Regions from separate parts of the Stenotrophomonas sp. STEN046 genome, predicted to be linked through region 1. Evidence: predicted binding sites of a transcription regulator. Region 1 holds the regulator's gene; the other holds the start of a gene.
What was found. Region 1 encodes HrcA, which represses chaperone genes, less so after heat shock. Its sites were predicted from a motif close to TTNGCACTCNNNNNNNNNGAGTGCNAA; they were not measured.
Positions count from the first base shown of each region.

Region 1 (11,783 bases):
GCGTGTAAGGCCTCAGCGCTGCTGTAGATCCGCGCCACGCGTGGATGGGCCCAGCAACACCTCCAGATCCACCGCCTCGGCCATCGCCCGGTTGCCCGCATCGCCGGGGTGCAGGTGGTCGCCGGAGTCGTAGGCCGCCGCCATCCGTGACGGATCAGCCGGATCACGCAGGGCCGCATCCAGATCGATCACCGCGTCGAACGGGCTGTCGCTGCGCAGCCAGGCGTTCAGCTGTTGCCGCAGCCGTTCCTTGTCCGGCTGGAAGTAATCGTCCAGCGGCGTGCCGGGCAGGGCGCCGGCGAATGGCGTGAGCGTGGCGCCGAGGATGCGCAGGCCGCGGGCGTGGGCATTCTCGGCGAGCTGGCGATAGCCGGCCTTCAGCTGCGCCAGGGTGGGCCGCTGCTCGGCGCGGGCAAATCCGGTGCCGGGCCAGCTGATGTCGTTGATGCCGATCAGGACGATCACGCTTGCCACGCCGGGCTGGTCGAGCACATCGCGCTGGAAGCGGGTGATGGCGGCCTGACCCATGCCGTCGCGCAGCAGCCGTCCGCCGGAAATGCCTGCATTGACCACCGCCATGCCCTCGGGCGCCAGCCGCGCGGCGAGGTGGTCGGTCCAGCGCTGGTCCTGGTCCAGGCTGGCGGTGGCGCCATCGGTGATCGAATCTCCCACCACCACCACGCTGCCCGCCGTCGCGGGCGCCTCCACCTCGATGCCGGACAGCAGCAGGCGGGCGGTGGTGGTGCTGGCCCCGTGCAACGCCGCTTCCCCGGTCTGCCTGCCCGGGGCGATCCAGCTGGTCTGCCGGCCCTCCCAATGGAAGGTCTGCACCGGCACGCGGCCGGGCAGATGGACGCTCACCTGCAGCGCCTGCTGGTGGTGGGTGGGCAGCGCCAGCGGGTCGCTCAGGCGGTCCTCGCCAGGCCCGATCAGCACCCCGGGCTGGCCGTCGAAGCGAAGCGCAAGCGGTGCCGACCCTGCCTGTGCGGCGACGCTGGCGCTGCCGATCCGCAGCGGGCCGGTGCCGTAGGCATTGCTCAGCCGCACCCGCAGGCGCGGCCCGCCCAGGCTGATGCGTGCGGTCTGGCGGAAGGTCTGGTCGTGCAGCGTTGCCGGCACCAGGGTCGGGAACAGGAAGTCATCGCCCCAGACCGGCTGCGGGCTGGCCTGCCAGCTGGCAACCCAATGCGGGCCGGGCGCGGCGGATGCGGAGGCGGAGATGGCAAGGAGGGCAGTGGCGCTCATCTGCTGCAAGCGGTTCATCGGCGTGGTCCAGGCGGCGGAGCGGCCATGGTGCGCGCGGGATCATCTGTGAACTAGACTGCGTGCAGACAATCATCTGTGAACTGGATTCACCAACATGGCGCGTACCGACATCAATCGCTCCGGCGAACTGGAAGTGTTCGTCCGCGTCATCGAGACCGGCGGCTTTTCGGCGGCTGCCCGCCGTCTGGAAATGACGCCGTCGGCGGTCAGCAAGCTGGTGGCGCGGCTGGAACAGCGGCTGGGCACGCGCCTGCTGCACCGCTCCACCCGGCAGCTGCAGCTGACCCCGGAGGGCTGCGCCTTCTATGAGCGCGGCCTGCGTGTGCTGGCCGACCTGGAAGAGGCCGAGCGCTGTGCCAGCGCCCATGCCGAGCCAAGAGGGCGGTTGCGGGTCAATGCCAATGTGCCCTTCGGCCAGCACTTCCTGTTGCCGCTGCTGCCGGCATTCCTGCAGCACCACCCGCAGGTGGGTGTGGACCTGACCCTGACCGACGAGGTGATCGATCTGCTGGAGCAGCGCACCGATGTGGCGGTGCGCGCGGGGCCGCTGAAAAGCTCCAGCCTGGTGGCGCGGCGGCTGGGAACGACGCGGATGATGATCGTGGCCTCACCGGCCTATGCCGCACGCCACGGTTTGCCGCGCAGCGCCGAAGCGTTGCTGGCGCACAACCGGCTGGACATCGGTCACGCGCGCGCCGTGCAGGGCTGGCCGCTGCTGCAGGATGGCCAGGAGCAACGGGTGCTGCCCAGTGGCAATGCACGCGCCAGCAATGGCGATGCGTTGCGCCAGCTGGTGCTGGGCGGGCTGGGCATGGCCCGGTTGGCCGCGTTCCAGGTACAGGCCGACATCGCCGCCGGCCGGCTGTTGCCGGTGCTGGAAGAGGCCAACCCCGGTGATCTGGAAGAAGTGCACGCGGTGTTCCTGGGGCAGGGTGGATACCTGCCGCTGCGGGTGCGCGCGTTTCTGGATTTCCTGGTGGAGCACGTGGATCTGTCGCGACCGCTGGGATGACCCGGGTAGTGCCGGCCGGGGGCGCTGTAGATCGTCGCGCGTGCCGGCCTCAGGCCTGCAGCAGCTTGCGCGCGGCAGCGCGTGCTTCCTTGCTCACTTCCACGCCGCCCAGCATGCGCGCCAGTTCTTCTTCGCGCGCCTTGATGTCCAGCTTCTCCACCGCGCTCTGGGTCATGCCTTCCACCGGCGCCTTGCTGACCCGGTAGTGCGCGTGGCCCTTCGATGCCACCTGCGGCAGATGGGTCACGCACAGCACCTGGCGCTTCTCGCCAAGCGCGCGCAGTTTCTGGCCGACGATGTCGGCCACCGCGCCACCGATGCCGGAATCGACTTCGTCGAACACCATGGTCGGCACGGCGTCCAGGTCCAGCGCGGCCACTTCGATGGCCAGCGAAATGCGTGACAGTTCACCGCCGGAGGCGACCTTGCGCAGCGCGCGTGGCGGCTGCCCGGCATTGGCTGCGACCAGGAATTCAACGCGTTCGGCCCCCTGCGGATCGGGCCTGCCGCTGTCCTGCGGCTCAAGCTCGATCAGGAACTGGCCGCCGCCCATGCCCAGCTCGGCGATGATGCCGGTGGTGGTGGCCGACAGTTCGGTAGCCGCCTTGCGCCGGCTGGTGGTCAGCGTGGCGGCCTGCGCACGCCATGCACCTGCGGCCTTGTCGATCTCGCCGGCCAGACGCTGCAGGCGCTCGTCGGCCCCACGCAGCTGTTCCACTTCGGCATGCATGCGCTCGCGTTGTGCGCCCAGCTCGTCCATCGGCACGCGATGCTTGCGGGCCAGGTCGTGCAGGCGGCCGAGGCGACGCTCGTTCTCTTCGAACTGGTCCGGATCGGCATCCAGGTCGTCATGCACACGGTCGAGCAGGGCCAGTGCTTCATGCAGCTGGATCGAGGCGCTGTCGATCAGCGCGTCCACATCGCCCAGGCGCGCATCGTGTTCGGCCACCCGGGCCAGTTCGTGCCGTACCTGCTGCAGCAGATCCAGCGCGGAACCGCCTTCGTCGCCATTGAGTTGCCCGCTCGCGGCCTGGCAGGCGGCCAGCAGGGCGCTGGCGTGGGCCTGGCGGCGGTGGCTGGCACCCAGCGCGACGATCGATTCGGGGGCCAGATCCTCGCGGTCGAGCTCGCGAAGCTGGTGTTCGAGGAAGCCGATGCGGTCACTCACATCGCCCTGTTGCGACAGCGCCAGTGATTCGTCGACCAGCATCTGCCAGGCTGCGGCCGCGCGACGTACCTCGCGGCGCTCGCCTTCATTGCGGGCGTAGGCGTCCAGCAGGGCCAGCTGCGATGGGCGGGTCAGCAGGGCCTGTTGCTCGTGCTGGCCATGGATCTCCACCAGCAGCGCGGCCAGGTCGGCCAGCTGTGCCAGGGTGACCGGACGGCCGTTGATCCACGCGCGCGAGCCACCATCGGCACGGATCACACGCCGAAGCTGGCATTGGTCGTCGTCGTCCAGCTCGTTGTCGGCCAGCCACTGGCGGGCGGCCTGCAGCTGGTCAAGGGCGAATTCGGCCGACAGCTCGGCGCGGGCGGCGCCATGGCGGACCACGCCGCTGTCGGCGCGCAGGCCGGACAGGAAGCCCAGTGCGTCGACCATCAGCGATTTGCCGGCGCCGGTCTCGCCTGAAACCACGGTCATGCCCGGCCCGAACTCAAGCTCGGTGGCGCGGACGACGGCGAAATCCTTGATCGAAAGGTGTCTGAGCATCGGTAGAGAGGTGTATTCAGCCGCGCAACGCTAGCACGCGCGGCCGAGTGGTCCAATGACTTGCCAAGGTGGCGCTGCGCCATTATCTAGTGTCCGTGTCTCACAGGTTGATTCCATGCACGGTTCTCCCGACCAGCTAGCCCCGCGCGCGCGCCATCTGCTGCGCACCCTGATCGCGCGTTACATCCAGGACGGCGAGCCGGTGGGCTCGCAGACACTGGCACGTGTGGCCGGCCTGGAGGTCAGCTCGGCCACCATCCGCAACATCCTGGGCGATCTGGAAGACCTGGGCCTGCTGGCGTCGCCGCACACCTCGGCCGGGCGCATCCCGACCGCGCACGGCTACCGCGTGTTCGTCGACAGCCTGTTGCAGATGCAGCCGCCGGGCGAAGGCGAGCTGGCCCGGTTGCGCCAGGAGCTGGCCGGAGGCGGCAGTACCCAGGCCCTGCTCGGCAGCGCCTCGGAACTGCTGTCGGCGATGAGTCATTTCGTTGGCGTGGTCAGCGCGCCACGCCGCGAACAGTTCGCTTTCCGCCAGATCGATTTCGTGGCGCTGGACGGGCGCCGGGTGCTGGCGATCCTGGTGTTTGCCGACAACGAGGTGCAGAACCGGGTGATCGAGACCCGCCAGGGCTTCGAGCCAGGGCAGCTGGAACAGGTCGCCAACTACCTCAACGCCCATTTCGCCGGCCTGCCGCTGGCGGAGATCCGTACCCGCCTGCTGCTGGAGCTGCGCGACGCCCGTTCGGAGCTGGAGCAGCTGCTGGCGCACAGCATCGAGCTGGCCGAGCAGGCCCTGCAGCCGCCGGCCGACGACATGCTGGTGGCCGGGCAGACCCGGCTGATGGGGGTGCAGGACCTGTCCGACCTGGAGCGCCTGCGCGAGCTGTTCGAGCTGTTCTCCAGCAAGCGCGAGATCCTGCAGTTGCTGGAGCGGACCATCCAGGCGCCGGGGGTGCGCATCTTTATCGGCGAAGAGACCGGGATGATGCCGCTGCAGGGGGTCTCGCTGGTAACGGCCCCTTATACCGCCAACGGCCAGGTGCTGGGCGTGCTGGGGGTGATCGGGCCCAAGCGGATGGCCTACGACCGCATGATTCCCCTGGTCCAGGCCACCGCCGATGTACTGGGCGCGGCCTTTTCACCCGGCGGCCGCAGTCCTGGTGCATCGGACGCTTGAAACGCAGCATCCCGCCCACACTAGGGTGGGTGGAGGCGGAGAGTGACCGCCAGGGACCCAGACATGAATCAAGATCAGCCAGACATCGCCGCCCAGCAGGCCGCTGCCGACGCAGCCGCCGACCAGGGCGTCAACGAACAGATTGAACAGCTGCGCGCGGAAGTGGAGCAGGTCAAGGCCGAAGCGCTGCGTGAGCGCGCCGACCTGGACAACCAGCGCAAGCGCGTGGCCCGCGACATCGAACAGGCTCGCAAATTTGCCAACGAGAAGCTGCTGGGCGAGCTGCTGCCGGTATTTGACAGCCTCGATGCGGGCCTGAAGGCGGCCGGCGACGACGCCCATCCGCTGCGTGAAGGCCTGGAAATGACCTACAAGCAGCTGCTGAAGGTCGCCGCCGACAATGGCCTGGCCCTGCTGGACCCGACCGGCCAGCCGTTCAACCCGGAACACCACCAAGCGATCAGCCAGGTCGCCGCGCCCGGCGCCGCGCCGGGCAGCGTGGTGACCGTGTTCCAGAAGGGCTACCTGCTCAACGAGCGCCTGCTGCGGCCGGCGCTGGTGGTGGTGGCGGCCGACTGACCCGTCGTTGCGGGCGCGGGGCCGCCGGGCATGGTCCGGCGCCAACCGCCCGGACCGGCATCGTTGGACCCGCCCGGATCGGTACTGCCGGGCCATGCCCGGCGAGGTTTTCCAGGCGCTGAACACAGCGTTCGGAGGATGGCTTGAATGTTCCACGAGCCTCCCCCACTTCGTATTCATCCACCGGCCGAACGGCCGGACTGACATAAACAGCATTCTTCAGGAGTCTCCCCCATGGGCAAGATCATTGGTATCGACCTCGGCACCACCAACTCGTGTGTGGCGATCATGGACGGCGGCAAGGCCCGCGTCATTGAAAACTCGGAAGGCGATCGCACCACCCCGTCGATCGTCGCCTACACCAAGGACGGCGAAGTCCTGGTCGGCGCCTCGGCCAAGCGCCAGGCCGTCACCAACCCCAAGAACACCTTCTACGCGGTGAAGCGCCTGATCGGCCGCAAGTTCACCGACGCTGAAGTGCAGAAGGACATCGCGCACGTCCCGTACGGCATCCTGGCCCACGACAATGGCGACGCCTGGGTGTCCACCAGCGATGCCAAGAAGATGGCGCCGCAGGAAATCTCGGCCAAGGTGCTGGAAAAGATGAAGAAGACCGCCGAGGACTTCCTCGGTGAAAAGGTCACCGAAGCGGTCATCACCGTGCCGGCCTACTTCAATGACAGCCAGCGCCAGGCAACCAAGGACGCTGGCCGCATCGCCGGTCTGGACGTCAAGCGCATCATCAACGAGCCGACTGCGGCCGCGCTGGCCTATGGCCTGGACAAGGGCGACAACAAGGATCGCAAGATCGTGGTGTACGACCTGGGCGGCGGCACCTTCGACGTGTCGGTGATCGAGATCGCCAACGTCGATGGTGAAAAGCAGTTCGAAGTGCTGGCCACCAACGGTGACACCTTCCTGGGCGGCGAAGATTTCGACAACCGCGTCATCGAGTACCTGGTTGAAGAGTTCAACAAGGACCAGGGCATCGACCTGCGCAAGGATCCGCTGGCCCTGCAGCGCCTGAAGGATGCTGCCGAGCGCGCCAAGATCGAGCTGTCCAGCGCCCAGCAGACCGAAGTGAACCTGCCGTACGTCACCGCTGACGCGTCGGGCCCGAAGCACCTGAACATCAAGTTGACCCGCGCCAAGCTGGAGTCGCTGGTGGAAGAGCTGATCAAGAAGTCGATCGAGCCGTGCCGCGTCGCCCTGAACGATGCCGGCCTGCGTTCGAGCGACATCAGCGAAGTGATCCTGGTCGGCGGCCAGACCCGCATGCCGAAGGTGCAGCAGGCTGTCACCGAGTTCTTCGGCAAGGAACCGCGCAAGGACGTCAACCCGGACGAAGCCGTGGCACTGGGTGCGGCGATCCAGGGCGGCGTGCTCGGCGGCGACGTCAAGGACGTGCTGCTGCTGGACGTGACCCCGCTGTCGCTGGGTATCGAAACCATGGGCGGCGTGTTCACCAAGATCATTGAAAAGAACACCACCATTCCGACCAAGGCCTCGCAGGTGTTCTCCACCGCCGAGGACAACCAGTCGGCGGTGACCGTGCACGTGCTGCAGGGTGAGCGCGAACAGGCCCGCTTCAACAAGTCGCTGGCCAAGTTCGACCTGTCCGGCATCGAGCCGGCCCCGCGTGGCCTGCCGCAGGTGGAAGTGTCCTTCGACATCGACGCCAACGGCATCCTGCATGTGTCGGCCAAGGACAAGAAGACCAACAAGGAACAGAAGGTCGAGATCAAGGCCGGTTCGGGTCTGTCCGAGGAAGAGATCGCGCGCATGGTCGCCGACGCGGAAGCCAACCGCGAAGAAGACAAGAAGTTCCAGGAACTGGTGCAGGCCCGCAACCAGGCCGATGCCCTGATCCACGGCACCCGCAGCGCCATCACCGAGCACGGCAGCAAGGTCGGCGGTGATGTCATCGGCAAGGTGGAAGCGGCCCTGGCTGACCTGGAAACCGCGATGAAGGGTGACGACAAGGCACAGATCGAAGCCAAGTCGAAGGCACTGGAAGAAGCCGGCCAGGCACTGTTCGCTGCCGCTTCGGCCGAGCAGGGCGGTGCCGCCCCGGGCGCCGATGCCGGCAATGCGGGCAAGGCCCAGGATGACGTGGTGGACGCCGAGTTCACCGAAGTCAAGGACGACAAGAAGTCCTGATCCGGACCGACGCGGGACGCTGCCTGCCAGCGTCCCGTTGTCGTATCAGGGTCCTGACCGCCTTCTGGCGTGTCGGGGCGCCCGACGCAAGAGCGGACCTGGTTCCGCTCTTCCGCTTTGACGAATCCCGACTTTCCGGAATGCGATCCACGATATGAGCAAGCGCGATTACTACGAAGTGCTGGGCGTTGCCCGCACCGCCACCGACGAAGAGCTGAAGAAGGCCTACCGCCGTTGTGCGATGAAGTTCCACCCGGACCGCAACCCGGGTGATGCGGCGGCCGAAGCCTCCTTCAAGGAGTGCAAGGAAGCCTACGAAGTACTGTCCGACGGCAACAAGCGCCGCATGTACGACAGCCACGGCCACGCCGCGTTCGAGCACGGCATGGGCGGTGGTGGCGGTGGTCCGGGCGGCCCGGACATGAACGATATTTTCGGCGATATTTTCGGCAACATCTTCGGTGGTGCTGGCGGCGGTGGTCCGCGCCAGGCGCGCCGTGGTGCCGATATCGGTTACGTGATGGAGCTGGATCTGGAAGAAGCGGTGCGTGGCGTCGAGCGCCGCATCGAGATTCCGACCCTGGCCGAATGTGGCGACTGTGACGGCAGCGGCTCGGAAGACGGCAAGGTGGAAACCTGCAACGTCTGCCATGGCCGCGGCCAGGTGCGCATCCAGCGCGGCATCTTCGCCATGCAGCAGGCCTGCCACAACTGTGGCGGCCGTGGCCAGATCATCGCCAAGCCCTGCAAGACCTGCCACGGCAACGGCCGTGTCGAGGAAGACAAGGTGCTGTCGGTGAAGGTGCCGGCGGGCGTGGATACCGGCGACCGCATCCGCCTGTCGGGCGAAGGCGAGGCCGGTCCGGCTGGAACCCCGCCAGGCGATCTGTACGTGGAAGTGCGTGTGCGCGAGCACGACATCTTCCAGCGCGACGGCGACGACCTGCACTGCGAAGTGCCGATCCGCATCTCGCAGGCCGCACTGGGCGATACCGTGCGCGTGGCCACCCTCGGCGGTGAAGCGGAAATCCGCATCCCGGCCGAAACCCAGACCGGCAAGCTGTTCCGCCTGCGCGGCAAGGGCGTGCGTTCGGTGCGCAGCCGCAGCGAAGGCGACCTGTACTGCCGCGTGGTGGTGGAGACGCCGGTCAATCTCACCAATGACCAGCGCAAGCTGCTGGAGCAGTTTGAAGCGACCTTCAATGGCGAAGATGCGCGCAAGCACTCGCCGAAGTCGGCCACCTTCATCGACGGGGTGAAGGGTTTCTGGGACCGGATGACGTCCTGAACTTTTCAACGGAAACATTGAACGGTAGCGCCGGGCCATGCCCGGCGTTTTCGTTTGTGGGGTGGCTACCTGATCTCCCAGTCGGCACTGCCGTGGATGCGGTGGCCCTGGAACTGCAACGTCCCGCGATCACCTACGACGTCCAGCTCGAACCAGGGCTGGCCATCCCGCTCGCGTGGACGGACATAGAGCCGTTTCTGGTTACGGTTCATTTCGACGTAGTACGGATTACGTGGCGGCGCCTTGTCCGCCTTTCCCGTCCAGGTGGCATGGATGTAGCCATCGTCGCTGCGCCCGTGGATCTCAAGAGAAAACTGGAATCCGTCCTTCTGTTCGTCCGAGTAGAAGCTGAACTGTGTGCCGGACGCCCGCGCGGGCAGACTGATGGCGGCCAGCGCCAGTACTACAGCAACAGCGAATCCTGATGCGACGTTCCATGCCTTGTTCATGGCGATCTCCTTTCTGGGGAGACCATCGGAGCATGCACCTGCGCGACAGAACCGCGACGACGTGCGCGGTTTCCGGCCGAATGGCAAAAGTCCTACCCGGATTCGGCAGTAGATCCACGCCATGCGTGGATGACGTTCAACGGATCAACGGAAAAACGCCGCCGGTGTCTGCCCGAGCTGGCGCTTGAACATGCTGGTGAACGCACTTGGGCTGTCATAGCCCATCGCCAGTGCGACATCGATCACCTTGTCGCCGGTCGCCAGTCGTTCCATCGCCGCCAGCAGGCGCGCCTGCTGCCGCCATTGGCCGAAGGTCATGCCCAGTTCGCTGCTGAAATGGCGCTGGATGGTTTTCACGTCCACCGCGAGTGCCTGTGCCCAGTCCTGCAGCGTCGCCTCGTCGCCGGGATGCTTCTGGATGTGCTCGCAGATGCGGCGCAGGCGCGGGTCGGCCGGCTCGGGCAGGTGCAGTGGCAGGGCATCCATGCGATGCAGTTCATCGAGCATCAGGCGCACCACACGCCCGTCGCGGCTGTCTTCCTCATGCGCGCTTTCAATGAGGCTTGCAGCATGCAGCAGCTCGCGCAGCAGTGGCGACACCTGCACGGCAAAGGCCTCGGCCGGCAGCTGCGGGGCGAAGGCCGGTTCGATGTACAGGCTGCGCATGTGCACCTCGGCGATGCAGTCCACCCCATGCGCCATGCCGGCCGGCATCCAGATCGCGCGGGTGGAGGGCACCACCCAGCGGCCGACTTCCGAGCGCACCACCATCAGGCCGGACATCGAATAGACCAGCTGGTGACGGCGGTGCCTGTGGGCCGGGACATGGGTGCCGGCAGGGTAGTCGCGTGCGCGGCAGGTCACCGGCCGGTGCACCGGCACCTCGTTCCACGGCGCGGTTTCGCGGATGGGGCAGGGGGTGTCCTTTTTGCGATAGGCCATGACCAGAACGCGGCAGAAGGGAATCAGGTGCCACCGTAGCATGCACGGCTCGCCCCCATCCCGACCACGCACCATGTCCACTCTGGCTTCTCCCGCCACATCCGCCCGCCCGGTATCGCCCGGAGTGCTGGCGGCGATCTCCAGCTCCCACATGGTCAACGACATGATGCAGTCGCTGATCCTGGCCATCTATCCGGTCATCAAGGGCGGCTTCAACCTCAGCTTCACCCAGATCGGCCTGATCACGCTGACCTACCAGCTGACCGCGTCGATCTTCCAGCCGCTGGTCGGCATGGCCACCGACCGCCGGCCAGCGCCGTACTCGCTGCCGATCGGCATGGCATCCACCCTGTGCGGCATGTTGCTGCTCGGCTTTGCGCCCAGCTACGCGATGGTGCTGCTGGCCGCCGCACTGGTGGGTATCGGCTCGGCCATTTTCCACCCGGAAGCCTCGCGCATCGCCCGTCTCGCCTCGGGGGGCCGCCATGGGCTGGCGCAGTCGGTGTTCCAGGTGGGCGGCAACTTCGGCACCGCGTTGGGGCCGCTGATCGCCGCCGCGGTGATCGTGCCGTTCGGCCAGCACGCTGCCTCATGGTTCGCAGGCGCAGCGTTGATCGGTATCGCGCTGCTGACCTATGTCGGACGCTGGTATTCGCTGCACCTGGGGGCGCCGCGCGCTGCCGGCCATGCGGTGGCCAGCTCGCCACATCCGCCGCGCGTGATCGCCAAGGTGCTGGCGATCCTGCTGGTACTGATCTTCAGCAAGTACTTCTACATGGCCAGCATCGGCAGCTATTTCACCTTCTACCTGATCCACCACTTCGGCATTCCGGTGGCACAGGCACAGCTGCACCTGTTTGCCTTCCTGGTGGCGTCGGCGGCGGGCGGATTCTTTGGTGGCCCGCTGGGCGACCGCATCGGACGCAAGCCGATCATCTGGGCTTCGATCCTGGGCGTGGCGCCGTTTGCCCTGGCACTGCCGCATGCCGACCTGCTGTGGACGACCGTGCTGGCCGTGCTGATCGGCTTCGTACTGTCGTCTGCGTTCTCGGCCATCGTGGTCTATGCGCAGGAAATGATGCCGCACCGCATCGGCATGGTGTCGGGCCTGTTCTTCGGCTTTGCCTTCGGCATGGGCGGGCTGGGGGCTGCGGTGCTGGGCCTGCTGGCGGACAAGACCAGCATCGAATTCGTCT
Region 1 covers NZ_JBRRDR010000053.1:15,978-27,760, forward strand. The annotation lists gene ACVOLJ_RS18595 (SGNH/GDSL hydrolase family protein) at 13-1,263, opposite strand; gene ACVOLJ_RS18600 (LysR family transcriptional regulator) at 1,361-2,278, shown strand; gene recN (DNA repair protein RecN) at 2,328-3,989, opposite strand; gene hrcA (heat-inducible transcriptional repressor HrcA) at 4,105-5,169, shown strand; gene grpE (nucleotide exchange factor GrpE) at 5,233-5,748, shown strand; gene dnaK (molecular chaperone DnaK) at 5,983-7,908, shown strand; gene dnaJ (molecular chaperone DnaJ) at 8,063-9,196, shown strand; gene ACVOLJ_RS18630 (hypothetical protein) at 9,262-9,645, opposite strand; gene ACVOLJ_RS18635 (AraC family transcriptional regulator) at 9,790-10,587, opposite strand; gene ACVOLJ_RS18640 (MFS transporter) at 10,661-11,783, shown strand, end outside.

Region 2 (19,918 bases), on a different contig from region 1:
AGATCCGGGTGGCCGACGCCAACTTCGGCAGGATCCGCGACGAAAAGAACCTGACCAGCGATGACATCACCGCGGTGAAGATGCGTCCGCCGGTTTACCCGGACAAGGCGGCTTCGATCCGTGGCCAGGGCGTGGTGCTGCTGCTGGTCAAAGTGGGGCGTGATGGCAAGGTCGCCGACGTGGTCGCCGAGCGGACCAACCTGACCGCGGTCGGGTCCGAGCGCACGATGCAGATGCTGCGCGATGTACTGGCCAAGGCCAGCGTGAAGACTGCCCGCGACTGGACCTTCAGTCCGCCCACCACCGGTGCGGACAAGGACCGCGAGTTCTGGACCGTGCGGGTGCCCGTCCACTATGCGTTCGATCGGCGGGAAGACCGCTATGGTCGCTGGTCGGCCTATATTCCTGGCCCGCGCCAGCAGGCTCCGTGGAAGACGCGCGAGGATGCGAAGGCCGCGGGAACCGATCTGCTGCCCGAAGGTGGCGTTTACATGGTCGGCCGCGAGGAAGGCCCGCGCCTGCTGACCCCGTTGGGCTGACGCCCCGGTAGGTGGCGCCGGGCATTCCCGGCGCTGCCGTCAGTCGGCGTGCGGGTATACCACCACCCGGTTGCGCCCCTGTTCCTTGGCCAGGTACAGGGCCTTGTCGGCCAACCGCAGCGCCTGTTCCGGGTCGGTATGGAAGCTGGGGAAGTGGGCCACGCCCAGCGACACCGTGATCGTGCCGACCGGCTCGAACGGCTGTTCGGCGATCGCCTGCCGCAGGCGTTCGCCCGTCTGCCGTGCCGCATCGACGGACACGCCCGGCAGCAGCACCAGGAACTCCTCGCCGCCAGCGCGGCACAACACGTCGGTCTCACGCGAATGACGGCGCATCTGTTCGGCGATATGCACGATGGCGGCGTCGCCGACGTCATGGCCATGGCTGTCATTGATCGACTTGAAGCGGTCGATGTCCAGCGCCAGGATCGCAAACGGCAGGCCCTGGGCCTGAAGCGCGTCGAGCGCCTGCTGCAGGCCTCGGCGGTTCAGCAGGCCGGTCATCGGATCGGTGCGGCTGGCGCGGTTGAGCGTGCCGATGCGGTCCTGCAGCGCATTGAAGCTGTACAGCACCGCCTGCTTCAGCTGTGCCACTTCGAAGTACCAGGCCTGGATGCCATTGACGTGGCTGATCGCATTGCCGGTGTCTTCGCCGTCCTGCACATTGCGCGCCAGCTGCCACAGCGGCAGCGAGATGCGGCGCGCGAACCACCAGGTGATCAGCAGCGACAGCACGCCCAGCGGAATGGCGTTCCAGATCACCGCCGACATCAACCGTGACAACGGTTGCAGCGTCGCTTCGGTCGGACGCTGGGCAACGATGCCCCAGCCGGTCGCCGCCACGGGCGCGTAGCCGGCCAGCATCGCCACGCTGTGGTTGTTGCGTACCTGCTGCGCACCGCGCTGGCCGCGCATCACTTCCTTCACCGCCGGGTTGTTCAGCGCGTAGGTGCCCACTTCCTTCGGGTTGTTGTGGTAGATCAGCCGGCCGTGGCGGTCCACCACGTACAGGTAGGAGCCATCGCGGTAGTAGTGCGTTCCCAGCAGCGTGTTGAGCGCGCTGCGCTGGCGCAGGTACAACGTGCCGCTGACATAGCCGCGGTACTGGCCCTTGCGGTCGAACACCGGGTGCGAAATGGAGATCAGCAGCTTGCCGGTGGCCGACTGGTAGGGATCGCTGATCATCGGCTCGCGCTTGTCCAGTGCGGCCTTGCTGCCGGCGCTGCGCAGGATCTCGCCCTGCAGCTGCAGTGTCTGCGGCGAGGTGGCGATCACGCGGCCGTCGCTGGCTACCACCAGCGATGAATTGAAGCTGCTGGACTGAAGCTGCAGGCGGCTGGCTTCATCCTGTGCCTGTACCGGATCCATGTCGCTGTCGCCGAGCCGGGCAGCGGCATAGGCCAACTGCTGCTGCGCCGACAACAGGAAGTTCTGCGTGGTCTCGGCCAGCTTGGTGGCGTACACGCGGTTGGCTTCCAGCGTGTTGCCCACCAGCTGGTCACGCTGCACGCGATAGCTGGCGAGCAGCGTGTTGGCCAGGGCGATGACGGCGCTGAGCAGGGCCAGGGCAAGGATCAGCTTGCCCAGGTTGAGGCGGGGGGAGAGTGTGCGCATGCGGAGCAACATGGGGCGGGCAGGGCCCGCCGCGCAGTGCGCGATAGGGGCGAGGTCGCATTATCGCCACAATTTTCGCGTCCGGAGTGAAAGCCGGCACGCGCAGGCCTTCCCGCAGAACAACGCCGTGCGTGGTCGGTCGTCCGGCCGCAACGAAAAGGCCCCGCAGTGCGGGGCCTTTTGCTGGTGCATCGACAACGCGCGATCAGCGCTTCATCGAACCGAAGAACTCGTCGTTGGACTTGGTGTTCTTCATCTTGTCGAGCAGGAATTCCATCGCGGCCATTTCATCCATCGGATGCAGCAGCTTGCGCAGGATCCAGATCTTCTGCAGCAGTTCCGGTTCGATCAGCAGGTCTTCGCGGCGGGTGCCCGAACGGTTGATGTCGATGGCCGGGAACACGCGCTTTTCAGAGATGCGGCGGCTCAGGTGCACTTCGCTGTTGCCGGTGCCCTTGAACTCTTCGTAGATCACCTCGTCCATCTTGCTGCCGGTGTCGACCAGCGCGGTGGCGATGATGGTCAGGCTGCCGCCTTCTTCCACGTTACGTGCGGCACCGAAGAAGCGCTTCGGGCGGTGCAGGGCGTTGGCGTCCACACCACCGGTCAGCACCTTGCCCGAGCTCGGCACGACGTTGTTGTAGGCACGTGCCAGACGGGTGATCGAGTCGAGCAGGATCACCACGTCCTTCTTGTGCTCGACCAGGCGCTTGGCGCGCTCGATCACCATTTCGGCAACCTGCACGTGGCGTGCGGCCGGCTCGTCGAAGGTCGAGCTGATGACCTCGCCGCGCACGGTGCGCTGCATTTCGGTCACTTCTTCCGGGCGCTCGTCGATCAGCAGCACGATCAGGTGCACGTCCGGATGGTTGGTGGTGATGGCGGTGGCCACCTGCTGCATCATCATCGTCTTGCCGGCCTTCGGCTGGGAAACGATGAGCGAGCGCTGGCCCTTGCCCTGCGGTGCCATCAGGTCGAGGATGCGACCGGTGATGTCCTCGGAGGAACCGTTGCCGCGCTCCAGGGTGAAGCGGCGACGCGGGAACAGGGGGGTCAGGTTCTCGAACAGCACCTTGTTCTTGGACGCTTCCAGCGGCTCACCGTTGATGGTGTCCACGATCGACAGCGCGAAATAACGCTCGCCGTCCTTGGGGAAGCGGATGCGGCCGGACAGATGGTCGCCGGTACGCAGGTTGAAGCGGCGGATCTGGCTGGGCGAGATGTAGGTGTCGTCCGGGCCGGCCAGGTAGCTGGCTTCGGCCGCGCGCAGGAAGCCGAAGCCGTCCGGCAGGATTTCCAGCACGCCGTCGGCGGCGACGCCGTCACCGTGGCGGGTCAGCACCTTCAGCAGCGCGAAGATCACGTCCTGCTTGCGGGCACGGGCCACACCTTCGGAAATCTGCAGCTGCTCGGCGATGTCCAGCAGCTTCTGCGCCGGCATGCGCTTGAGGTCGCTCAGCGAATAGACCGGGAAACCTTCGGGCACGTTGGCGTGCGGGCGCGGCACGAACGGCTGCTGCTCGCCATTGTCGTTGGGCATGCCGTCGTCGCGGAAGCGACCACCACCGCCACCACCGCCACCACCGCCGCCGTTGCGATCACGGTCGCGACGGTTGCGGAAGCGGTCACGGCGATTGCCCTGGCCCTGCTGGTTCTGGTTCTGGTTGTAGGGGTTCTGGTTCTGGCCGCCCCCCTGGTTGTTCTGGCGCGGCTGGCCGGATTCGCGACCCTCGCCACCGTCGCCACCGCCACTGCTGGCAGATGCTTCGGAAGCGGGTGCGCTCGGCGCGGGAGGTGTCGCGGCAGGTGCCGGTGCCTCGGGCGCGGCGGCCAGCGGCAGGGCAGGCTGCGCCGGAGCAGCACTGGTTTCGGCGGCGGCCGGAGCGGCAGCCTTGGCTACGCGGGGCTTGCGCACGCGCTTTTCGGCGGGCGCTTCAGCGCTACCGGTTTCGGAAGTGTTATCGGACAAGAGCGTTATTCCTCGCTTGAAGGTGCGAGCGCCCGGCTGGGGCGGCGAACGTTGGGAATGGGTCTGGAAGAAACTGCGTCCAGAAGATGCGGCACGCGAACGCGGCCGGATGTGCCGACACTATCATCGGCCTGCGGCGCCACGCAAGGGTCGCCGGGTACGGTATTCAGTCAGGCGCCGGGGCGCCCGCCCGGCAGCCGTGCTGAACGGCTGCCGGTAACGCGCAGGATCAGGCCAGGGCCTTGTCGAGCAGGCCGGCCAGCTGGGCCTTGCCGACGGCACCGATCTGCTCGCCCACCTTCTCGCCGTCCTTGAAGACGACCAGGTAGGGAATCGAGCGCACGTGGTACTTGGCGGCCAGTGCACGGTTGTTGTCCACGTTTACCTTGGCGATCTTGGCGCGGCCCTGGTAGGCATCGGCCAGTTCGTCCAGCGCGGGGGCGATCATCTTGCACGGGCCACACCATTCGGCCCAGAAATCGACCAGCACCGGTTCCTTGGAATTCAGCACGGCGCTATCAAAGTCGGCATCGCCGACATGTACAACCTTGTCGCTCATCTTGGTTTCTCGTCTTGGATTGCACCCGGCCAGGCCGGAGGTGGGTGAACTGGGCCATGCCCGGTGGCGTGACCCTCGTCGTTGCCTCGCGACGGGGTGCCGCGGTGCGTTCGGCGGGATGCCTGGACGCTCACGGCCGGCAGTGTACCCCTATCGCGGGGCGGGTACAGGTGCTGGCTGGAACCCAGCGTATCGGGATCGTATGGCGCACCGCATGGGGCCTGTTTCCCTGTCCATCACCAGATGGGGGTGCGGCTCTGCCAGGCAAATGCCTGCCGGCGGGTTGTTCAAGTGCGGTATCGCGCTGTGAAGGCGCGCTGTCTCCTTTGGGGGTGAGACGGACGATTCCGGTTTGCCGGCCCGAGTGCGGTAAACTGGGGCATTGTGCGGTGCGCGGACCCGAGGGGTCCCGGCCAGCCCGACCCGCCGCAGGGGCCGCAGTTTGCGACGGAGCCCCAACAGATTCCAGTGCCGCCGCCTGCAGGCGCGTGGCCATACCAAGACGGACACATGAGCGACAAACCGCTGACCGATTTGACCTTTTCCTCCTTCGATCTGCATCCGGCCCTGCAGGCTGGTCTTGAAGGAGCCGGATTCACCCGCTGCACCCCGATCCAGGCGCTGACCCTGCCGGTGGCTCTACCCGGTGGCGACGTTGCCGGCCAGGCCCAGACCGGCACCGGCAAGACGCTGGCCTTCCTGGTCGCTGTCGTGAACCGCCTGCTGACGCGTCCGGCGCTGGCCGACCGCAAGCCGGAGGACCCGCGCGCGCTGATCCTGGCACCGACCCGCGAACTGGCCATCCAGATCCACAAGGATGCGGTGAAGTTCGGTTCCGATCTGGGCCTGCGTTTCGCCCTGGTCTACGGCGGCGTGGATTACGACAAGCAGCGCGAGATCCTGCAGCAGGGCGTGGACGTCATCATCGCCACCCCGGGCCGCCTGATCGACTACGTCAAGCAGCACAAGGTGGTGTCGCTGCACGCCTGCGAAATCTGCGTGCTGGACGAAGCCGACCGCATGTTCGACCTGGGCTTCATCAAGGACATCCGCTTCCTGCTGCGCCGCATGCCCGAGCGCACCACCCGCCAGACCCTGCTGTTCAGCGCCACCCTGAGCCACCGCGTGCTCGAGCTGGCCTATGAGCACATGAACGAGCCGCAGAAGCTGGTGGTCGAAGCCGAAACCATCACCGCTGCGCGCGTGCGCCAGCGCATCTACTTCCCGGCCGACGAAGAGAAGATCCCGCTGCTGCTGGGCCTGCTGTCGCGCAGCGAAGGCGCGCGCACCATGGTCTTCGTCAATACCAAGGTCTTCGTCGAGCGTGTGGCCCGTTCGCTGGAACGTTCCGGCTACCGCGTGGGCGTGCTGTCCGGTGACGTGCCGCAGAAGAAGCGCGAGAGCCTGCTCAACCGCTTCCAGAAGGGCCAGCTGGAAATCCTGGTGGCCACCGACGTGGCTGCCCGTGGCCTGCACATCGATGGCATCAAGTACGTCTACAACTACGACCTGCCGTTCGACGCTGAAGACTACGTGCACCGCATCGGCCGTACCGCCCGCCTGGGCGAGGAAGGCGATGCGATCAGCTTCGCCTGCGAACGCTATGCGATGGGCCTGCCGGACATCGAGGCGTACATCGAACAGAAGATTCCGGTGGAAGCGGTCACCAGCGAGATCCTGACCTCGCTGCCGCGTCCCGAGCGCGCTGCGCCGGCACCGGGTGAGGAAGGCGAAGAGAACGAAAGCGTCGGCCAGATCTTCCGCGAAGCACGTGAAGCGCGTGCGGCCGAGGAAGAGCGTCGTGGTGGTGGCCGCAGTGGCAGCCGTTCCGGCAGTGGTGGTGGCGCGGGTCGTGGTGGGCGTGATGGCGAGCGCAGCGGCGAACGCCGTCCGCGTGGCCCGCGCAAGCCGCGCGTGGAAGGCGAGCAGACCGCTGCCGCGCCCGTGCCGGGCGCCGAGGCCGCAGTGGCCCAGGCTCCGCGTCCGCCCCGCCCGCCGCGCGCCGAAGGTGCGCCGGAAGGTGCCCAGGACGGCGAGCACAAGCAGCGCAAGCGCCGTCGTCGTCGCCATGGCCGTCCGGTCGAAGGTGCCGAGGGCGTGGCCAACACCGGCAACGGCGCCAGCCCGGTCAAGCCGGTGCAGGTCGTCGCCAAGCCGGTGCGCACCAGCGCTGATGTCGGCGACTCGTTCCTGACCCGCATCGGCCGCAAGATCCGCCGGATGCTGTCGGGCAGCTGAGTGGTAGCGCCCGACCGTTGGTCGGGCGACATCAAGGGTGTGCCGACCAACGGTCGGCACCCACTAACAGTCGGCCCCCCTGGTCCGCACTGAGCCGAGCACGGGCTCGGCTCTACAGCCACGATGCCGCCGGGCAGGTGCCTTGTCGCACCTGGCTCTGGCCGCGCTTGCCCGCCTCCATTCAAGCTGATTCCTCCCGCATCCGAAGGAATCACGCGATGGCATCCGTACCGTGCTACGACGCATTCGATCTGCACTACGCGCAGCATGTGGCGGCGTCCGCATCCCGACCGCTCGAGCGCCGGACCCTGCTGGAGCTGGCTGGTCCACTGCAGGGGCGGGATGTCGTCGATCTGGCCTGCGGTTCAGGCGATTTTGGCCGCCACCTCCTGTTGCACGGCGCACGTAGTGCCCTCGGTGTCGATCTGTCCGCCGCGATGATCGACCAGGCACGCGTGCTTTCCCGGCAGGGCGGTGATGCCATGCAGTTCCAGCACGGCGACGCCACCCGCCTGGACATGCCGGCCCGCTTCGACATTGCCGTGGCGGTCTGGCTGTTCAACCACGCCGATACGCAGCAGGAACTGGAGCGCATGTACCGGGCCGCAGCCAAGCTGCTCAGGCCGGGGGGACTGCTGCTGGGCATCGTCACCCATCCGGCTTTCCGGCTCGCCAGAGGCGACTTCTCCCGCTACGGCGCACGCATCGTCCGGCAGCAGACGCTGGATGATCATCACGTGGTGGAGGTAGCGTTCGCCGATGCAGCGGCGGCCCGCGTCACCGACCATCAATGGCGTGCGGACCAGCACGAGTGGGCGGCAGCTCGCGCCGGCCTGCATGGGCTGCAGTGGCAGGTACCGGTGCCAACGGCGGCGGAGCGCCAGGAGCGCCCATCCGGTTTCTGGGATGAATACCTGGACAACAACGCGCTAGTGGTCCTTCACGCCCGCAGCGAGGGATAGCGCCCGGGCAGGACCGGCCAGCGCAGCGGCAGATCGAAGATTCCGCCGGGCATGGCCCGGCGCTACCGATCCGCCACGCCGCTCCTGCATAATCGGGGCATGAGTGTCCTGCGCTTCGACAATGTCAGCAAACAGTACGCCGGTGGCCATGAAGCACTGACCGATGTCAGCTTCGAGGTGGCCCCGGGCGAAATGCTGTTCGTCACCGGCCATTCCGGGGCGGGCAAAAGCACCCTGCTCAAGTTGATCCACCTCGACGAGCGGCCCAGCCGTGGCGCGGTGGTGTTCGACGAGCGCAACCTGCTGAAGGTGCGCGGCGGCGATGTACCCCGTCACCGGCGTGCGGTGGGTGCGGTCTACCAGGACCACCGACTGCTGATGGACCGCTCCATTGCCGAGAACGTGGCCTTGCCGCTGATCCTGCGCGGCACCCGCCGGGGCGACATCAACAAGCGCGTGCGCTCGGTGCTCGAACGGATGGGCCTGGGCCACCGCGAGAAGGCGCTGCCCTCGCAGCTGTCAGCCGGTGAGCAGCAGCGCGTGGGCATCGCCCGCGCGATTGTCGGTGAGCCCAAGCTGCTGGTGGCCGACGAACCGACCGGCAACCTTGACCCGACCCTCGCCGCGGAAATCATGGCGCTGTTCGCCGAGCTGCCTTCACGCGGTACCAGCGTGCTGGTGGTCAGCCATGACCTGCCGCTGCTGCGTCACATGCGCAAGCGCGTGCTGATCCTCGACCACGGCCGGCTGGTGGATGACATCTCGCCGCAGGATCTGGCGGAGTAACCCATGGCCAAGAACGAAAATACCGAAGCTGCCGCGCCGTCGCGCCTGGGTGTCTGGTTCCAGCATCACGTGCACAGCGTGGTGTTCAGTCTCGGCCGTGCCTGCCGCAAGCCCTGGGCAACCCTGCTGACGGTGATGGTCATGGCGCTGGCGCTGGCGTTGCCGCTGGGGCTGTCGATCGCGCTGGACAACCTCAAGCAGTTCGCCGGCAGCGTCCAGCAGTCGCGTGACATCAATGTATTCCTGAAAGCCGATGTCGATGGACCGGCTGCGCTGCGTCTGGCCGGTGAGCTGCGCGATCGCCCGGATGTCGGCAACGTCGTCGTGCGTACGCCGGAACAGGGCCTGGAGGAGCTTCGCCAGGCCGGTCTGGGTGAAGCCATCGATGCGCTCAACGACAATCCGCTGCCGTCACTGCTGGTGATCACCCCCGGCCAGGGCCAGGACGATGCGCGCCTGGCGCGTGCGCTGGAAAGCCTGCCGGGTGCCGACCTGGTGCAGCATGATGCACTGTGGCGCCAGCGCCTGGATGCATGGCTGGCGTTCGGCGCACGGCTGGTGCAGGTGCTGTCGGTGCTGCTTGGCGTAGGCGCTGCGCTGGTGGTCGGCAATACCGTGCGCCTGGACATCCAGGCCCGCCGCGAGGAAATCGGCGTGCTGCAGTTGCTGGGTGCCAGCGACGGTTTCATCCGCCGCCCGTTCCTGTACCTGGGTGCGTGGTACGGCCTGGGCGCCGGTGCGGTGGCGCTGGGCCTGATCGGCATTGCCGGTGCCGCGCTGCGTGCACCGCTGGCCGAACTGTCACGCAGCTATGGCAGCCCGTTCGTGCTGCATGGCCTGGACCTGCTGCACGGCAGCCTGGTCCTGCTTGGCACCCTGCTGCTGGGGTGGCTGGGCGCCTGGCTGGTCACCGGCCACTTCCTCCGCCAGACCCGACCGACCGACACCTGAGACCGGCATGCAACCGCAAGCGCTGAAGCACCTTGAAGGGCCCGCGACGCGGGTGATGGTGGTCGACGGTTCCAAGCTGGTACGCAAACTGATTGCCGATGTCCTGCAGCGCGATCTGCCGGGCGTGGAGGTGATCGGCTGCGACAGCATCGAGGACGCACAGCATGCACTGGCGCAGGGGCCGGTCGATCTGGTCACCACCTCGCTGACCCTGCGCGATGGCGACGGCCTGGCACTGGCGCGGATGGTCCGCGAAGCCGCCGGCCAGGCCTACGTGCCGGTCATCGTGGTCTCCGGTGACGCCCAGCAGCATCTCGAACAGCGCCGCTTCACCGAATACGTCACCGATTATTTCGACAAGTCGCTGGGGCACGAAGCCCTGGCGACCTTCGTGCGCGGCTATGTACAGCCGCAGACCATTCCCGGCGCGACCATCCTGTATATCGAGGACAGCCGGGTGGTGGCCGAGGCGACCAAGCGCATGCTCGAGCGCCAGCAGCTCAACGTGATGCACGTGGTCAGCGCTGAAGAGGCGTTCATCCTGTTGACGGCCGAATCGCTGGGCCGCAGCCGGCATCGCATCGATCTGGTGCTGACCGACGTCACCCTGAAGGGGGAACTGAGCGGTCGTGACGTGGTGCAGCGCGTGCGCGTGGACTTCGGCTACGGCAAGCGCCGGCTGCCGGTGCTGGTGATGACCGGCGATGGCAATCCGCACAACCAGACCGGCCTGCTGCAGGCCGGTGCCAACGACCTGGTGCTCAAGCCCATCGAAGAACGCCTGCTGGTCACCAAGGTGCTGTTCCAGCTGCGGCTGGCCCGATTGACTGATGGACCCGTGTTGAAATGATCGATGAAGTAGTGGACACCCCGGCGATCCAGCTGGAACCGAGCTGGAAGCAGCGTGTCGGTGATTACCTGCTGCAGCCGCAGATGCGCGAGCTGTCCAGTTTCCTGCGCCAGCGCAAGGCCAGTGGCGCGGCAGTGTTCCCGCCGGGCCCGCAGATCTTCGCCGCGTTCGATGCGACCCCGTTCGATCAGGTGAAGGTAGTCATCCTCGGCCAGGACCCGTACCACGGCCGCGGCCAGGCGCACGGCCTGAGCTTCTCGGTGCAGCCCGGCACAGCGGTGCCGCCGTCGCTGCTGAACATCTACAAGGAGATCGAGGGTGACCTCGGCCTGCCGCGGCCCGATCACGGCTGCCTGATTCCCTGGGCGCAACGTGGCGTGCTGCTGCTCAATGCGGTGTTGACGGTGGAAGAGGGCAAGGCTGGCGCCCACCAGGGACGTGGCTGGGAAGGCTTCACCGACCACGTGGTGGATGTGCTCAACCGCGAGCGCGAGGGCCTGGTGTTCATGCTGTGGGGCGCGTACGCGCAGCAGAAGGGCAAGGTCATCGATGGCGGCCGCCACCGCGTGCTGAAGTCGCCGCATCCCTCGCCGCTGTCGGCCCATCGCGGCTTCCTCGGCTGCCGCCATTTCTCGATGGCCAACGAGTACCTGCAGCGTCGCGGGCAGGCCCCGATCGACTGGTCGCTTCCGCCGCGGGCGGCGCTGGCCGCCTCGGGCTGAACGACGGGCAACGTTCCCCGCAGCTGAATGGGTGGAAAGACCGCCCGTTCAGCTGGTTTTGACCCGAATTGGCCGGGTTTCTGATGCTAACGGGCTGAATTGAAAGGGATTGTCCATCCCGAAAAGCGCACTCGCCACTGTCATCAAATCGCGTTACGGTAGGGCTCTGTTTGGGGCCAGTGTTGCATTCACGGAACGCTGGAACTTTTTCCTCCTTTAGCAGTCCAAATCCCGGACTGCTAAGATGGGTGCCTATGAGCCAGAACACCTCTACTGCCCTTGTGGCAAACAATCTGCCGATTCCCAGTGCGCTCGGTTCGCTGGACGCCTACATCGGTGCCGTGCACCAGATCCCGGTGCTGTCGGTCGATAACGAACAGGACCTGGCCCGTCGCTTCCGCGACGGCAACGATCTGGACGCTGCCCGCGAGCTGGTGCATTCGCACCTGCGCTTCGTGGTGCATGTGGCCCGTGGCTACAACGGCTACGGCCTTGCGCTGGGTGACCTGATCCAGGAAGGCAACATCGGCCTGATGAAGGCGGTCAAGCGCTTCGACCCGGACATGGGCGTGCGCCTGGTGTCCTTCGCCGTGCACTGGATTCGTGCCGAGATGCACGAGTTCATCCTGAAGAACTGGCGCATCGTGAAGGTCGCCACGACCAAGGCGCAGCGCAAGCTGTTCTTCAACCTGCGCAAGTCGAAGAAGCGCCTGGGCTGGATGAACGCGGCCGAAGTCAGCGCGGTGGCCAAGGACCTGAACGTGTCCGAGCGCGAGGTCATGGAAATGGAGTCGCGCCTGTCCGGCCGCGATATCGGTTTCGATGCGCCGACCGACGAGGACAACGATCATGCGCCGCCGTCGCCGGCTGCGTACCTGGTGGCCAACGACGAAGACCCGTCGATGGCGTACGAGCGTGCCGACAGCGAAGACAACCAGATGCAGCTGCTGCGCGAAGGCCTGGCCGAACTGGATGCGCGTTCGCGCGACATCATCCGTCGTCGCTGGCTGGATGCCGACAGCAAGGTGACGCTGCAGGAACTGGCCGACGAGTACGGCGTGTCGGCCGAGCGTATCCGCCAGGTCGAGGCGAATGCGCTGAAGAAGATGAAGGCGCTGTTCACCGCGTAAGGTGGTCAGGCGCTGCGATGTTGAAGAGGCCCGGCACTGCCGGGCCTTTCTTTTTCCGTCGTGCAGGATCGCACGTGCTGGATGGTCGAAATGAGCTACGAGTACAGACTGGTGTTCGATGATGCAACGGCGATGCGGCGGGCGATGGATGCACTGGCCGGGGATGCCGCCTGTGTCGCCGCGCACGGCGGCGAGCTCTGGCTCAGGGATCCGGCACTGTGCAGCGAAGCCGACTACGACGTGCGGTTGACGCGCGAAAGCGAGCGTTCCCTATGGCTGCAGGTCAACGTCCGTTCCGATCATCTGCACGCGCTCCTGTGCGATGCGCTGGGCGGAGCGTTGGTGCTCTGTCATGAGGATGGCGATGACCGTGAAGAGGTGACGCTGCGCGCCGCATTCCGCATCCGATGACAACGGCCCGGCATTGCCGGGCCGTCCGTGTTGGCGGATGCAATGCGAGGTTCATCCCTCGCGTGCGATCGCCCGCCAGCCGATGTCGTTGCGGTGGAACTCATTGGCCCAGGTCACCTTGGCCACGCCGGCATACGCGTTCGCCTGTGCCTCGCGCACGCTGTCACCCAGTGCAGCCACGCACAGCACGCGGCCGCCGGCGCTGAGCACCTGGCCCTGCGCATCCAGCGTGGTACCGGCATGGAACACCTTGGCACTGGCCGGCACCTCGTCGAGGCCGGAGATCACATCGCCGGTGATCGGCGATTCCGGGTACGGCTTCGCGGCCAGCACCACGCCCAGCGATGGGCGCCGATCCCACTGCGCCTCGATCTGGTCCAGACGGCCATCGATGGCCGCTTCCAGCAGCTCGACCAGGTCCGATTGCAGGCGCAGCATCACCGGCTGCGTTTCCGGGTCGCCGAAGCGCACGTTGAACTCGATCACCTTCGGTGCGCCGCTGGCGTCGATCATCAGGCCGGCGTAGAGGAAGCCGGTGAACGGGATGCCATCGGCAATCATGCCCTGCACGGTCGGGTTGACCACCTCGCGCATGACGCGCGCATGCACCTCCGGCGTCACCACCGGAGCCGGCGAGTACGCGCCCATGCCACCGGTGTTGGGGCCGGTATCGCCGTCGCCGACGCGCTTGTGGTCCTGCGAGGTAGCCATCGGCAGTGCGTGTACGCCGTCCACCATCGAAATGAAGCTGGCTTCCTCACCATCGAGGAACTCCTCGATGACCACGCGTGCGCCGGCATCGCCGAACGCGTTGCCCGACAGCATGTCGCGCACCGCGTCTTCGGCTTCGGCCTGGGTCATCGCCACGATCACGCCCTTGCCGGCGGCCAGGCCATCGGCCTTGACCACGATCGGTGCGCCCTTCTCGCGGATGTAGGCCAGCGCGGCGTCCACGTCGGTGTGCACGGCGTAGAACGCGGTGGGGATGTTGTGACGGGCCAGGAAATCCTTGGCGTAGGCCTTGCTGCCTTCCAGCTGCGCGGCGGCGGCGGTCGGCCCGAAGATGCGCAGGCCGGCAGCGCGGAAGCGGTCGACCACGCCGGCCACCAGCGGCACTTCCGGGCCGACCACGGTCAGCGCCACGCCTTCGGCCTGGGCCAGTGCGAGCAGGCCGTCGATGTCGGTGACCTTGACCGCCACGTTGCGGCACTTGTCTTCGCTGGCGGTGCCGGCGTTGCCGGGTGCCACGATCACTTCGGTGACACGGGAGGACTGGGCCAGCTTCCATGCCAGGGCGTGTTCGCGGCCGCCAGAGCCGATGACAAGTACGTTCATCACGAGATTCCAGATTGCGTGGGAAGGGAAGGTCGATATCCCCGGCGGCGCGCGTGGTTCACTCGCAGCCTTCGCGTCGCAGCGATTCGGGGAAGGAATAGGTCCAGGTCTTCGGGTCCAGGGTGAAGCGGTGCTGCTGCTGCACCCGCTTGCCGCCACAGGTGTTGCCGCTTTCTTCGATCAGCAGCGGCCAGACGCGTGCGCTGCGGTCGCTGTCGTCGAAACGCAGCGCGAAATCGATGCTGAAGCGACGGGTGCGGCAGTCATTGGCGGTGTCGGGGTCGGTGGCCGCGTCGACGTTCTCACATTCGTACTGGGCATCGTTGTCGATGTGGCTGCGCACGTTGCCGGTGGCGACCAGTCCGTTCGGGCCTGGCAGCACCAGCGTCTGCGAGAGCAGCGAGAAGCCCTGCCCGAACCAACCGTCCTCGACACGGAAGCCGTAGAAGTCGCTGCCGGCGCGGATGACACTGGCCGAGCCCGGCTGGCCGCCGCTGCCGAAGCGTTCGCCGGTCAGTTCGCTGGTCACCTCGAAGCCATCGCCCTTGGGCCGCAGCACGAAGAAGTCGATCGTTCCCGGGTCGATGTGCGCGCCATCGGCCAGCGCGCCACACACCGCCAGCAGCTGCTGCCAGCTGTCACCGGTCACCACCGGTTGCTCGGCGCAGACCTGCCAGTCGATGGGGCGGGTTTCATCATCCTGGGTCCAGCTGCCGCGCCATTCACCGGACAGCTTGGCATTGCTGCCATAGCGCGTGGCCAGGAACGCCTGCAGGCGCGCGGTGCGGCTGACATGCGTGGCAGGTTCGGCCGCCGCCGCCGGCGCCTGTTCGGGCTTGGCGTCGGCGGCCGGCTCGGCGGCTGGCTTGCAGCCGGCCAGCAGGGCGGTGCCAGCGAAGGCCAGCATGGCAAGCGGTTTCAAGGACAGTGCAGACATCCGTGTCGATCCCGGTATCAGTGGCGGAAGTGGCGGACGCCGGTGAACACCATGGCCAGGCCATGTTCGTCGGCGGCGGCGATCACTTCAGCATCGCGCATCGAACCGCCCGGCTGGATCACGGCCTTGATGCCGGCAGCAGCAGCGGCATCGATGCCGTCGCGGAACGGGAAGAACGCATCGGAGGCCATCACCGAACCTTCGACCACCAGGTTCGCGTCGGCCGCCTTGATGCCGGCGATGCGTGCCGAATACACGCGGCTCATCTGGCCGGCGCCGACACCGATGGTGCGGTTGTCCCTGGCGTAGACGATCGCGTTGGACTTCACGAACTTGGCGACCTTCCAGGCGAACAGCAGGTCGCTGAACTGCTTGTCGGTCGGTGCCAGCTTGCTGACCACCTTCAATTCGTCGCGGGTCATGCCGCGGTTGTCCGAGGACTGCAGCAGCAGGCCCGAGCCCACGCGCTTGTTGTCGAAGTTGTTCAGGCCGTCGCCATGCGGAATGCGCAGCACGCGCACGTTGGCCTTCTTCTGCGCATATTCCAGCGCAGCCGGCTCGTAGTCCGGGGCGATCAGCACTTCCACGAACTGGCGGTCCAGGATGACCTGCGCGGTGGCCGCGTCCAGCGGCTTGTTGAAGGCGATGATGCCGCCGAAAGCGCTGGTCGGGTCGGTGGCATAGGCCAGCTCATAGGCATCGCCATTGCCGGCGCCGACGGCCACGCCGCACGGGTTGGCGTGCTTGACGATGACGCAGGCCGGCACATCGAACTGACGCACGCATTCCCACGCTGCATCGGCATCGGCCAGGTTGTTGTAGCTCAGCTCCTTGCCCTGCAGCTGCTGGAACGTTGCGAGCGTGCCCGGCACCGGGTGCAGGTCGCGGTAGAACGCGCCGCTCTGGTGCGGGTTTTCGCCATAGCGCAGGTCCATCACCTTCACGAAGGTGGAATTCATCTGCGCCGGGTACTCGGCGCGCACCGGCACGGCAGCGTCGGTGGCGGTGACCGCAGACAGGTAGTTGCTGATGGCCGCATCGTACTGGGCGACGCGGTTGAACGCGGCCACCGAGAACGCGAAGCGGGTGCCGGCGCTCAGCTGGCCGTTGTTGGCCTCCAGCGAGGCCAGCAGTTCAGCGTACTGCGACGGGTCGGTGGCCACGGCCACGCGGGCGAAATTCTTGGCCGCCGAGCGCAGCATCGCCGGGCCGCCGATGTCGATGTTCTCCACCGCGTCGGCCAGGCTGCAGTCGGCCTTGGCGGTGACCGATTCGAACGGGTACAGGTTCAGCACCAGCAGGTCGATGGCGCCGATGCCGTGCTCGGCCATCACCGCATCGTCCAGCCCGGAACGGCCTAGCAGGCCGCCGTGCACCATCGGATGCAGGGTCTTGACCCGGCCATCCATCATTTCCGGGAAGCCGGTGACGTCGGCCACATCCTTCACGGCCAGGCCCGCATCGCGGATCGCCTTGGCGGTACCGCCGGTGGAGAGCAGCTCCACGCCGCGTGCAGCCAGCGCGGTGGCCAGCTCGACCAGGCCGGTCTTGTCGGAAACGGAGAGGAGGGCCCGGCGGACGGGCAACAGATCAGCAGTCATGGGGACAGGGCAATCGGCAGCGGAGCGGGGCCGATATTGTAGGCGGTGGGGGGCGTTGGCGGGTGCCGCAGGGGCAGATTCGCCGCGTGCAGGGCCGGGTTGGCCGCGAGGGGCACCGCCGGCGGGCTTGCCAGCGGCGGTCTGGGACGGCACGGTGCGTCCTGTTCCACGCGCAGGATGCCGCTCCATGACCGTCGCCACCCGCCTGCAGGCCGCTCTCGACGCCGAGGGCGCGCTGCTGTTGCTGGCCCGCTATGTGCGCCACGCGCGCTGCGGCCAGGGCGCGGCATGGGTCGGCCCGGCCGACGTACCCACGCTGCAGGCCGAAGCCGGGGAGCGCTGGGGCGAACATGCGGAGATCCTGTCCTGGGACGTACAGCGCCGCGAGCACCGGCGCTGGCGGCGGCTGACGTTCAAGGTCTACCTGGACGACGACAAGCGCTGGTACGGCGATGCCATCGGGCTGCATCGGCGCGCGCCGAGCCTGGCCGAGCTGCTGCAGGTGATGCACGCGCGGCGCTGGCTGGACCCCTTCGAGCTGCATCTGTATGCCGGTGGCCTGGATGAGGGCGCGATCGTGCTGCCTGCCGGCGGCATCATCCACTTCCAGCGCTCACCCGGTGGCGTGTACCGGCTGCTGATGCTGCAGGGCGGGTTCGCCGATGCGGGGGCGCAGCTACGGGCCGCACAGGCGGTACGCAATGCCTTGCAGCAGCGCCCCGATGTGGCCTGGCTGCGCCGGCATATCGATCCCGACCTGCCGTGGCAGGACTGGCTGGCTCGGCCGGAATTTGCCGGTACCTGCATTTGATGGGGTAGGCTGTGCCCGCACTGCCAAGGATTAGCGGGTTCAGATCGTGTCGATCTATGCATTGAAAGGACGTTTCCAGGACCTGTTGCGTCCGGCCGTACGCGGGCTGTACCGCATGGGGATCACCGCCAACACGGTGACCGTGGCTGCGGCCGTGGTTTCGCTGCTGGTGGCTGCCGGGGTCTGGTACTACGCGCCCACCCGACCGCTGCTGTACCTGGCCCTGCCGCTGTGGATGCTGCTGCGCATGGCACTCAACGCCGTCGACGGCATGCTGGCGCGCGAGTTCGGCCAGCAGTCGAAGCTGGGCGCCTATCTGAATGAGCTGTGCGATGTGATCGCCGATGCGGCGCTGTACCTGAGCCTGCTCAGCGTGGCGGGCGTGCATGCGCAGGCGCTGTGGCTGCTGGCCTGGGCCGCGGCCCTGAGCGAGTACGCCGGTGTATTGGGATTGATGGTCGGTGCCAGCCGACGCTACGACGGCCCGATGGGCAAGAGCGACCGCGCCTTCGTGATCGGTGTGCTGGGCCTGGCGCTGGCGTTCGGCTGGGCCGGTGCGACCACGGTCAGCGCGGTGGCCACGCTTGCGGCAGTGCTGTGTGCGGTGACGATGATCAACCGCGTGCGGCAGGGACTGAAGGAAGCCGCGGCGACTCCGCAGCGGTAAACAGCAAGACTACACGCCATACCAATACGGAGATTGCATGCGTCAGGCGCAGGAACGGGAATTCCACAGCTTCGACCAGGTACCGCTGTTTTACCGGTACTGGCCGGGCACCACGACAACCACGCCAGCGAAGGCCATCGTGCTGCTGCATCGCGGGCACGAGCATTCGGGACGGGTGACCCATCTGGTCGATGAGCTCGACCTGCCCGACACCGCCTTCTTTGCCTGGGACGCGCGCGGCAATGGCCGCTCGCCCGGCACCCGCGGCGATGCGCCCGGTTTTCCGGCGCTGGTACGCGACCTGGACAGCTTCATCGCCCACATCGGCGCCGAGCACGGCATCGCGGTGGAAGACATCGTGGTCATCGCGCAGAGCGTGGGCGCGGTGGTGGCCGCGACCTGGGTGCACGATTACGCACCGCGCCTGCGTGCGCTGGTGATGGCCTCGCCGGCGTTCAAGGTGAAGCTGTACGTGCCGTTCGCACGCGCTGGGCTGACGCTGATGCAGAAGCTGCGCGGCAACTTCTTCGTCAACAGCTACGTCAAGCCGCAGTGGCTCACGCACGATCCGGCGCGGGTGGAAAGCTACCGCACCGATCCGCTGATCACCCGGCCGATTTCGGTGCGCGTGCTGCTGGGCCTGTACGAGGCGGCCGACCGCATCGTGGCCGATGCGCAGGCGATCAGCGTACCGGTGCAGCTGCTGGTCTCCGGCTCGGATTTCGTGGTCCATCGCGGTCCGCAGGATCGCTTCTACGAGCGCCTGTCCAGCCCGATCAAGGAGCGCGTGCATCTGCCCGGCTTCTTCCACGACACCCTGGGCGAGCGTGACCGTGCACCGGCGCTGGCGCGCATCCGCAGCTTCATCCAGGCGCGCTTTGCCGAGCCGCTGCGCGAACTTTCACGGCGCGACGCGCATCGGCATGGCCCGACCTTCGAGGAATCAGAGATCCTGGCCTGGCCGCCAGAGCGCAACAGCCTGGCTGACCTGCGCTGGCGCGTGGTGCGTGGCGGCCTGCGCTTCGGCGGCACGCTGTCTGAAGGCATCGCGCTGGGCCTGCAGACCGGTTTCGATTCGGGCAGCACGCTGGATTACATCTATCGCGACCAGGCGCGCGGCAAGGGGCCGCTGGGCCGCATGGTCGACCGCAACTATCTGGATGCGATCGGCTGGCGTGGCATCCGTGTACGCGGCAAGCATCTGCAGGAACTGCTGCGCGATGCTGCCCAGCGCCTGCGCGGGCAGGGCGCGCCGGTACGCGTGCTGGACGTGGCCGCCGGCCATGGCCGCTATGTGCTGGAAGCGCTGGGAACGGGCGAGCAGCGTGCGGACCGCATCGTGCTGCGTGATTTCAGCGATCTGAACGTCACCCAGGGCAGGGCGCTGATCGAGCGCCTCGGCGCGACCGACATTGCCCGCTTCGAACAGGGCGACGCGTTCGATCCGGCGCAGCTGGCGACCGTGGACCCCGCACCTACGCTGGCAGTCGTATCGGGCCTGTATGAGTTGTTCCCGGACAACGATGCGGTGCTGCGCTCGCTGCAGGGGATTGCCGCGACGGTGCCGGTCGGCGGCTATCTGGCCTACACCGGCCAGCCGTGGCATCCGCAGCTGGAGTTCATCGCGCGTGCGCTGACCAGCCATCGCGATGGCGTGGCATGGGTGATGCGCCGTCGCACCCAGCACGAGATGGATGAGCTGGTGCGTCTGGCCGGCTTCCAGAAGGTGGCCCAGCGCATCGATGACTTCGGCATCTTCACCGTGTCGTTGGCGCGCCGGATCGCGTGATGGCGACGCTGGCAGCAACCCCACTGGCCAGCGAGGCGCGTCCCTGG
Region 2 covers NZ_JBRRDR010000004.1:88,439-108,356, forward strand. The annotation lists gene ACVOLJ_RS03570 (energy transducer TonB) at 1-539, shown strand, start outside; gene ACVOLJ_RS03575 (sensor domain-containing diguanylate cyclase) at 579-2,153, opposite strand; gene rho (transcription termination factor Rho) at 2,359-4,122, opposite strand; gene trxA (thioredoxin) at 4,352-4,681, opposite strand; gene rhlB (ATP-dependent RNA helicase RhlB) at 5,192-6,919, shown strand; gene ACVOLJ_RS03595 (class I SAM-dependent methyltransferase) at 7,087-7,881, shown strand; gene ftsE (cell division ATP-binding protein FtsE) at 7,981-8,667, shown strand; gene ftsX (permease-like cell division protein FtsX) at 8,671-9,618, shown strand; gene ACVOLJ_RS03610 (response regulator) at 9,626-10,468, shown strand; gene ung (uracil-DNA glycosylase) at 10,465-11,190, shown strand; gene rpoH (RNA polymerase sigma factor RpoH) at 11,445-12,320, shown strand; gene ACVOLJ_RS03625 (hypothetical protein) at 12,411-12,731, shown strand; gene purD (phosphoribosylamine--glycine ligase) at 12,783-14,066, opposite strand; gene ACVOLJ_RS03635 (hypothetical protein) at 14,125-15,003, opposite strand; gene purH (bifunctional phosphoribosylaminoimidazolecarboxamide formyltransferase/IMP cyclohydrolase) at 15,021-16,604, opposite strand; gene ACVOLJ_RS03645 (hypothetical protein) at 16,792-17,415, shown strand; gene ACVOLJ_RS03650 (CDP-alcohol phosphatidyltransferase family protein) at 17,462-18,082, shown strand; gene ACVOLJ_RS03655 (bifunctional alpha/beta hydrolase/class I SAM-dependent methyltransferase) at 18,120-19,871, shown strand; gene ACVOLJ_RS03660 (phosphatase PAP2/dual specificity phosphatase family protein) at 19,871-19,918, shown strand, end outside.
Region 2: rpoH (RNA polymerase sigma factor RpoH) is a predicted target of HrcA. The motif match lies at 11,407-11,433, and genes of this name have one in related genera.